DNA from 4 places in the Mesorhizobium sp. WSM4823 genome. Region 4 is predicted to be linked to each of the others. Evidence: riboswitches for the same ligand, from Rfam matches in the RefSeq annotation. Region 4 holds a riboswitch; each other region holds the start of a gene.
What was found. Region 4 has a riboswitch for cobalamin ahead of AC0L26_RS16405 (DUF1636 family protein). Riboswitches for the same ligand answer to the same signal wherever they lie in the genome.
Positions count from the first base shown of each region.

Region 1: it holds a riboswitch for cobalamin, as region 4 does, so the genes downstream of both, AC0L26_RS29325 (ABC transporter ATP-binding protein) here and AC0L26_RS16405 (DUF1636 family protein) in region 4, are expected to answer to the same signal.
Region 2: it holds a riboswitch for cobalamin, as region 4 does, so the genes downstream of both, AC0L26_RS12645 (aromatic ring-hydroxylating oxygenase subunit alpha) here and AC0L26_RS16405 (DUF1636 family protein) in region 4, are expected to answer to the same signal.
Region 3: it holds a riboswitch for cobalamin, as region 4 does, so the genes downstream of both, metE (5-methyltetrahydropteroyltriglutamate--homocysteine S-methyltransferase) here and AC0L26_RS16405 (DUF1636 family protein) in region 4, are expected to answer to the same signal.

Region 1 is NZ_JBVVQL010000020.1:9,615-11,809, forward strand. It holds gene AC0L26_RS29320 (ABC transporter substrate-binding protein) at 1-489, opposite strand, end outside; gene AC0L26_RS29325 (ABC transporter ATP-binding protein) at 486-1,298, opposite strand; cobalamin riboswitch at 1,391-1,594, opposite strand; gene AC0L26_RS29330 (GyrI-like domain-containing protein) at 1,866-2,195, shown strand, end outside.
Region 2 is NZ_JBVVQL010000004.1:141,511-143,705, reverse strand. It holds gene AC0L26_RS12645 (aromatic ring-hydroxylating oxygenase subunit alpha) at 1-1,038, opposite strand, end outside; cobalamin riboswitch at 1,151-1,352, opposite strand; gene AC0L26_RS12640 (DUF680 domain-containing protein) at 1,860-2,060, shown strand; gene AC0L26_RS12635 (DUF680 domain-containing protein) at 2,147-2,195, shown strand, end outside.
Region 3 is NZ_JBVVQL010000023.1:24,083-26,277, forward strand. It holds gene metE (5-methyltetrahydropteroyltriglutamate--homocysteine S-methyltransferase) at 1-1,392, opposite strand, end outside; cobalamin riboswitch at 1,507-1,707, opposite strand; gene AC0L26_RS30400 (adenosine kinase) at 2,091-2,195, opposite strand, start outside.
Region 4 is NZ_JBVVQL010000005.1:332,488-334,682, reverse strand. It holds gene cobW (cobalamin biosynthesis protein CobW) at 1-805, opposite strand, end outside; gene AC0L26_RS16405 (DUF1636 family protein) at 802-1,236, opposite strand; cobalamin riboswitch at 1,276-1,479, opposite strand; gene AC0L26_RS16400 (winged helix-turn-helix domain-containing protein) at 1,509-2,195, opposite strand, start outside.

The DNA.
Region 1 (2,195 bases), on a different contig from region 4:
GAAAATCTTGCCCAGCTTCTCGACGTCGCCATAGAGCAGGTCCATCGAGGCGGCGAGGCGGTTGCTGTCGAGGTGGACGCAGCTTTCCGTCAGCACCAACGTCTTGATACCGTGCGGCGCCAGCGTATCGGGCGTCACCTCGCCGCCCGGCTTCATGCCGTAGTACCAGCCGGCGAAGAAGAAATCGGGCTCGACGGCGACGAGGCTTTCGAGCGTCGGGTATTTCGGCGCGAGTTCTGGGATCGCGCCCTGCTCGGCCTTGAATTCCGGACCGACCTTGTACCCTCCGGTGATGCCGGTCAGGCCGACGATCGACGGTTGCAGCCCCAGCGCGAAGGCCATCTCGGCCATGTTCAGATCCTGGATGACGGCGCGCTTCGGCGCGGCATCGAAGGTCAGCGGCGTGCCGCAGCTGTCGACAGTTACCGGAAAAGCCAAGGCGGTCTGGGCAAGCAGGAGGGAAGCAAAAGACAGTGCGAGGCGTTTCACGGATGTTGCTCCTTGGTTAAATCGGAAGAGGCGCGGTTTGGAACTTCGAAGACCGTGAGTTCGCGGTCTTCGGTGGGATGGCGCAGCCGAAGCACGTCGACGCCGAAAATCTCGCGGATCAACTGTTTGGTCAGCGCCTCGCGCGGACCGGCGAGTGCCTGCAGGCGGGCCTCGTTCATCACCGCGACCCTGGTGGCAAATGGCGTGACCAGCGACAGATCGTGAAGCACCGCCACGACGGTCATGCCAAACTGCGACACAAGTTCGAGAAGTTCGCTGCGGGCGCGCGGATCGAGATGATTGGTCGGTTCGTCGAGGAACAGGATTTTAGGCTCCTGGGCGATGGCGCGTGCCAATTGGGCGCGCTGCCGCTCGCCACCGGACAGCGAGCCGATCGTGCGGCCGAGCAGCGGCAGCAGGCCGGTCCTTCGAAGCGCTTCGACGACGATGTCGCGTTGCTCGCTCCTTCGTCGCAAACCGGCATGCGGGACGCGCCCAAGCTCGACGTAGTCTATTACGGCAAGCCGCGGATCGGGCTGATCGGTCTGGCCGACGACCGCCATGCGCAGCGCCCGCTCGGCGGCCGAGAACGTCTCCAGCCGGCGGCCGGAAAATCTCACCTCTCCCGCGCTTGGCCGCAGCGTACCGCATAGCATGCGCAACAGAGTCGTCTTGCCGGCGCCGTTGGGGCCGATGATGGCGAGGCGGTCGCCCGCCGCCACCGAAAGGCTTACCGCGCTGACCAGGCGCTGGCCATTCGCCGTCGCGCTCAGTTCGCGCGCTTCAAGAAGAGGCTGGGAGGCGTCCAACTTACCGTCACTTTCTCAATGGCGACGGAAGGAAGCTGGACCGATCGGCCGACAAGACCGATGTCCACGTCTCCTCCCGGCACACCCCGTCCGGTCAACTCAAGCCGATGGCAGGTCTCCTGGCTCGCGGGTCTTTGCGCCATCCTGCCTTCCCAGCCTTGCCGGCCAGTGGCATTTCGGATCTTGCTAACCGCTTACAGTTGCGGGGGCAGCCACGGCCTCGATCCGAAGATCTCACCGTGTTCCCTTTTCACCCCTCGCCTTTCGACTCGGGGACCATCAGTCGCCCAGCCTAGTTTCCCGCCAATCACAGCGCAATAAATTTCCGGGGCTCGGAAAGCCACGAGAGCTAGGGTCTTGTTAGAAGGAGTCATATGGATCTCGTTATGTAATAACGTTACTACCTAAAAGACGTTGCTTGCTCCTGTCAAGCTCTTTCGCCTGACGCCTTCGACTGCCGGCCGCCGTCGCGATTTGCGCGGTGCGCAATTTCGATCAAACTGCGAGCTCCAGGAAACGGCACGATGACCTGCCGACGCGAAGACCCGAGCCCATGCAAGGAGCCACATGAATCCAACCGAGAAAGCGCTGTGGTTCGTCGAAAGCCATCTGCCGGAATCCGTCTCGCTCGACGATGTCGCCAAGAGCAGCGGGGTGTCGCGCTTTCACGTGACGCGGGCTTTCGGTGCGGCGACCGGCCGTTCGGTGATGGGTTACATGCGTTCTCGCCGGCTGACCGAAGCGGCGCGCAAGCTCGCCGCCGGTGCACCCGACATCCTCTCGCTCGCTCTCGACACCGGCTATGCCTCGCATGAGGCCTTCACCCGCGCCTTCCGCGACCAATTCGGCACCACGCCGGAACTGGTGCGCGCGCAAGGCTCGCTAGACAACCTCGAT
Region 2 (2,195 bases), on a different contig from region 4:
GGCAAGGTCGTAATCGACGCCCTCGACCGCGTCCTTATGGACCAGCCATTTGGTGGTGACGGCGGTTTCGGTGGCGCTGATCGGCAGCACGCGGAAGGTGACCGCATGATCGCCGAGGATGTGGTTCCAGGTCGTCGGATAGTGATAGAGCAGCAGCGAGCCGATACGGTCCGTGGAAACGCTGTCGGAAAGGTTCTTCTTTACGGCGCGTCTTCCCGTCATCGTATAGCTGACGGCGTCGCGCAGCAGCGGCGCGCGGGTGGCGCGGTATTGTCCCGCCGGATCGATGCGGAACTTGCTCGGCAGGCCCGCTGCCTCGCATTTCGTCCAGTGCGCCAGCATCTCGGGATCGCTGTCGGCGCCCTGCACGCCGGTCACGGTCGGTGCCTCCGGGAATGTCTTGCACAGTTCCGGATGATTGCCGGCGCAATGATAGCACTCGCGGTTGTTTTCCCAGACGAGCTTCCAGTTGCCCTTCTCGACGATAGTCGATTCGAACGCCACCTTTGCCTCGCGCAGCCGGTGCGGCAACAGGTAAGGTTCGATCATGGCGCGCATCGGCGCGAAATCGGCGGGCTCCTTGGCCAGGCAGATGAAGATGTAGCCGCCGACGCTCTCGCAAGCGACCGGCCTCAGGCCGAACTGGCTTTTGTCGAAACCGTCCGCCATCTGGCGGGCGAACAGAAGCCGGCCGTCCAACTCGTAGGTCCATTGGTGATAGGGGCAGACGAGCTTCGCCGCCGTGCCCTTGTCGGCATTGCAGACGCGGCTGCCGCGATGCCGGCAGGAGTTGTGGAAGGCATTGATCTTGCCTTGCTGGTCGCGGACCAGCACAACCGGATAATCGCCGATCTGGGCGGTGATGTAGCTGCCCGGCTTCGGCAGTTCGCAATCATGGCCGATGAACAGCCAGTCGCGATACCAGATCAGCTCCATGTCGAGTTTGAAGAAGTCGGCATCGGTGTAGAAGGGCTGCTCGAGCGAGTAGCCTTGCCTGCGGCCGTGCAAGAGCCTCAGCATGTCGTTGCGCGTGTCCATGTCCTGTCCTCTTGGCTAAGGACTGACTATGGTGGTGATGGAGGAAGGATCGGCGCAGGCCGGCGAACGGCCGGCATGAACTATCCGCCTCTTGACCGCCCACCGCGATCAGTCGAGTTCAACACCTCGGGCTGGTTTCCGGGCTCTGGAGTGTCCTTGCGGGCGGTCGCGACACCTTCCCAGGCTTGTGGCCCAGTGGTCTCCCGTTGCGACTTGAACTCCACCACCGTTGCGGGGGCAGCGCCGGGTTCTGACCGGCTTCCCAATTCTCCGCTTCGTCGTCACCAAGCGGCACCTGAGATGGTGTGATCTAATCATGACGGCCGGCCGACTGTCGGCATGAAAGCGACATCGTATCCATGCGGCGCGACACAGCCGGCCAAACCTGCAGGTTGGCAATAGCAGGGCTGGAACCCCATTTTTCGGCGGCCATTGCCGGCGGTCGTGGCATCGAATCCGACCCGTAGCGGAGACAAAGAAGGTTAACAGTTTCCAAAAGTGACTATTAGCCACTTCTAAAATCGAACCGAACGGTTCGTTTCTGTTGACAATGCGTGTATAACGCTGTGAACGCAGGTCCGCCAATCCGTCAAATGGGCGAATAGTGCATTCGGCTTAAGTAATTGAAAGAACAACCAAAGTCGATGCAGATAGAAGCACCTGGTACAATTTCAAGGTGCAGATTCTTGGTCCACACGGAACAACTTCGTGATTGGAATCTGCCGGATGGCCTTCCCACATCGGGCCTGTCCGAACGACGCGAATTCCTTTCAAGACACGCCGCTAGACGGACCGAAAACTAAGATACTGGAGTACCAACAATGAAAAAGATTGCTCTTGCTGCCGTCGCCGTTTTGGCCATCACCGGCAGTGCCTTTGCCGGCAGCGACCATTATGGGTCCGACGGCGCCAACCAGCCGACTGCTGCGGTCGACAGCTCTTACACGGCTTCCATTCAGAAGCCGGCTCACGCTGAAAAGCCCGTTGTCCAGGGCGCCGACCGTAACCGTTTCGGCAATTAACAGCTGATCCCACAATTAACAGCTGATCCCAGACAGGCGGCGGCCAAGTCTGCCGCTCGGGATCTGACAAATCTGGAGTACTAGAAATGAAAAAGATCATTCTTGCCACTGCCGCCATTTTGGCCATCTCCGGCA
Region 3 (2,195 bases), on a different contig from region 4:
GGAGCGCGCCCTGCGCACCTCGGGCGTTTGCGGGAAGGACCCGATGGTCGTCGTCGGGAACAGCGGCAGGGCGAGCGTGTCAGCCTGGACTCTCGAGCGCTTGGCAAATGCGCTCTTTCGTTGCTTCATGGCGCCGTCAATGCTGCTGACGCGCCCGCGGACGAGCGGATCGTGGGCCTTTGTCGACATTGCGCGCGCGGCGGCCGCCTCATCAGAAGCCTTTAGCCCGCCTGTTACGGCCTCCCTGCCTTCGGACAAGGCTTGGGCCAGCACGAGCAGCTCTTCAGTCTTCTGGGCGGCGAATGCCAGCCACGAACGGACGTCTACATCGGGCGCGGTCTCCATCCGCAGGTCCATCGGCACGTGAAGCATCGAGCAGGAAGGCGCAATTTCGACGCGGTCCAGCGGCCAACCGACGATGACCGGCTTGATGCTGTCGAGAATGGCGGTCAGGTTCGCGCGCCAGACATTGCGGCCGTCGATCAGGCCAAGTGAGAGCACCAGATCCTTCGGTGCGAGCCGACCAACCGTCTCCAACTGCTCGGGAGCGCGCACGAGGTCGAGATGCAGCCCCGCCAGGCGCAGCGAAAGCGCGGTCTCGAGATTGTTTCCCAGCGGCCCGAAATAGGTAGCCAGCATAATTTTCACCTTGGGCGCGGCTTTCGACAGCTGCCCGTAGGTGAATTCGAAGGCAGCTCGTTCGTTCGGGTTGAGATCGAGCACAAGCGCCGGCTCGTCAATCTGCACCCAGTCGGCCCCCGAGAGCTCCAGCCTCTGCAGGAGTTGCTCGTAGACCGGCAGCAGGCGCGGTAGCAGCGCTATGGGATTGAAGCCCTGGTCGGGAGACTTCGCCAGCTTGAGGAAGGTCACCGGTCCAAGGATGACCGGGCGTGTATGGATGCCGAGCTCTTTTGCCTCCAGAAAGTGATCGACTGGTTTCGTCGACGAGAGGGCGAAGGTCTGATCGTCCCCAAGCTCCGGCACGAGGTAGTGGTAGTTGGTGTCGAACCATTTGGTCATTTCCATCGCGGTCACGCGCTGCCCCTGAACTGCATGCCCGTGACTGGCGTGTCCGCACCCCGCGCTATCGCCCTGCGTCCCGCGCGCCATCGCGAAGTAGATGTCAAGCGGGATCTCGCCGCCCGTCCAGCCGTAACGAGCTGGGACGGCGCCGACCATTGCTGCGGTGTCGAGCACATGGTCATACAGTGAGAAATCGTTCGACGGGATTTTCGACACGCCGCGGGCGTGCTGCTCGCTCCAGCTGGCGGCACGCAGTGCCTTCGCCGTCGCCAGAAGGTTGGCAGCAGACGATTTTCCGGACCAGTAGCTTTCGAGCGCGAATTTCAGTTCTCGCCGGCGACCGATACGCGGCACGCCAAGCGTTGCTATGGGAACTTGCTGGGAGACATTCATTCCATACCCCGATGGTTGGGGCCGGGACAAGAAGGCGCTAGCAGGCCGGCATCAACGCCGAGCTGCCGCGACCACCAGACACCCCGCCCGCGGACGTTGTTCGTCGTGGCAGGTCTCCTGACTCGCGGGTCACAGCCTCTGCCACGTCTTCCGGGGGAGTTCGCCCCAGTGACATTGGTGGGTTTGGCTCGCCGCTTACAGTTGCGGGGGCAGCGTAGGCATTGCACCGGCTTCCCTCTTAGCTCCGCTACGGCAAAGCCTTGCGGAGGAACCACGACATGCCGGACAATCGCAGTAGCCCACTTTCTTGTCAATGTCGTATAAACAAATGTATATGTGTTTATGTGAATTGTTAGCCTGCGGCGTGTTTCCAAATTCCATGTCGCCGTCGGCTGAGCCTTCTGCGCGACTCTCCGGTGTGTGCAGACTGTGGCTCGCCCTCGGGCAATCTGCCTTTGTACGGTCCCGTCTCAAAACTTCGCCAAAAAGTGCGTATTGGCCAGTCATGAGGGGCGGCAGTACTGACCCGAGGTGGGACAACATTCCTGAGCCTCAACAATCAGAAGTTTGGAGAAAAACCGGCATCCTTCTCGGACTGGTACGTTCGATTTACACGCGCCTGTCTGGACAGCGTGCACAACGGAAGGTGGGCAATACGTGGCCGAAAAGCCGCCTTACAGCAACCCAGTCTGCTCAGCCTCGCGGCGCAGATTCTGCCGTGGCCTGGGGCCGATCTGCTGGATCACCAATCCGGCCGCCAGTGAGCCAAGGTCGCCGCA
Region 4 (2,195 bases):
CATCGGGATTGGCGATCGACGGAATATCGATGACGAAGGAATCGAAGTCGTCGTGCTCGTGGTCGAGCTCGTCGTCGTGATGGGTCTTGCGGTTCTCGATGTCGTCCTCGACGGCGAGGCCGAGGCCGAGCAGCACAGATGGATCGACCTTACCCTGCGAGGCCGGCACGATCTTGACGGCACGCGCGGCGTGCTCACCGATGATGGCATTGGCACGCGCCGAGCCGGCGGCATCCATCAAATCGCTCTTCGACAATATGATCAGGTCGGCGCAAGCGAGCTGGTCCTCGAACACTTCCTCGACCGGATCGTCGTGGTCGAGCGTCTCGTCCTGCGCGCGCTGCGCCTGCAGGGCGTCCATGTCGTTGGCGACGCGGCCTTCGGCCAGCGCCGGTCCGTCGACCACGGCAATGACGCCGTCGACCGTCACCCGGCTCTTGACCGTCGGCCACTGGAAGGCCTGGACTAGCGGTTTGGGCAGAGCCAGCCCAGAGGTCTCGATCAGGATATGGTCGACCTTCGGCGTCAAAGACAGGATCTGGTCGAGCGCCGGGACGAAATCATCGGCGACGGTGCAGCAGATACAGCCATTGGCCAGTTCGACGATGTTTTCCTCGGGGCAGGTGTCGATGCCGCATCCCTTCAGGATCTCGCCGTCGATGCCGATGTCGCCGAACTCGTTGACGATGATGGCTAGCCGCTTGCCACCGGCGTTTTCCAGCAGATGGCGGATCAGCGTCGTCTTGCCGGCGCCGAGGAAGCCGGTGACGACGGTGCAGGGCACGCGGGAGAGGGAAGCGGTCATATCTGATCCTTCAAAAGGTCGAGGGGAGGGATGCGGGCGACGAGGCCGCGCTTCAGGCAATCGGGGCGGCCGCGCCATGGAATGAGGCCATCGGTCGAGGTGGCGAAGAGCTTTGCGCCGGCGACGAGATCGGCGCCGCTGGTCGCGGTCAGGTCGCCGAAGACATAGCTCCAGCAGCCGTCGCGCAGGATCGCGGCGCTCAGCCGGCGCTTGCAGTTGCCGAGGCACTCGACGGTGCGGATACGGATATTCTCGCCTGATGCAGCGCGGCGCGTGTCTTCGGCAAGCAGTTCGCCGGCGCGGGGATGGCCGTCGGAGCCGGTCTCGTCACGGCAGGAGGCGCAGACGATCACGGTGACGCCGGCCAAGGTATCACAATCGCCGGACAATACGTCCGCTGTCTCAGCTGGAAAACTGCTGTCGCGTTCCAAATCAGGCTCCTTGCCCGGAAAACCCGCCAGGCGATCGGATTCTTTAAGTCCTAGACGGCAGGTCTCCTGGCTCGCGGGTCATCGCCTTGGTGCCGCCTTCCCGGGACCGTCCCAGTGGTTTTCGGCCTTGGCTCGTCGCTTACAGTTGCGGGGACAGCCGCGGATTTGAAATCGAGATTTCGCACCGCATTCCCTCTTGGCTCCTCCCTTTGCCGAGAGGAGACCGTCTGAACCGGATTTAGGCTTGTGTATGCAGGCGTGTCAACGCGTGTCTACGACGCGATGATGTCGGCCAACGCCGGACCTAGATCGCCTGCGGGCGTGACTTCAATCCGTTCCAGGCCGAGCCAGCCCTGCATCTGCTTCAATTCGTCGACCAGCGCGGCCGCCGTTTCAGGCGGCGCGCCGGGCTCGGCATAGGCCGCATGGACGCGCAGCACGCCGGCGGGGCGGTCGGCCTTGAGGTCGACGCGCGCCACGATCCTCTCGCCGAGCAGGAACGGCAGCACATAATAGCCGTATTGGCGCTTTTCGGCCGGGGTGTAGATCTCGATGCGATAGCGGAAGTCGAACAGCCTTTCCGTTCGGGAGCGCTCGAAGACAACGGGATCAAACGGAGCGAGCAACGCGCGCGCTTGGATCTTGCGCGGAAAACGGGCGTCCTTGTGAAGGTAAGCCGGCTTGCTCCAGCCTTCGACGCGCACCGGCAAAAGGTCGCCCACCTCGACCAGTTCCTCGATCCGGCCCTTGATGTCGGCGGGAGAGAGGCGAAAATAGTCACGCAGGTCGCCCGCAGTCGCGACGCCGTGGGCGCGGGCGGAAATGCGCAGCAATTCGCGATGCGCATCCTCAGGGGATGGCACCGGCAGAGCGAGCACCGCCGGCGGCAGCACCCGTTCGGGCAGATCGTAAAGCCGCTCGAAGCCACGACGCGCTGCCGTGGTGATGCGGCCGGCCCA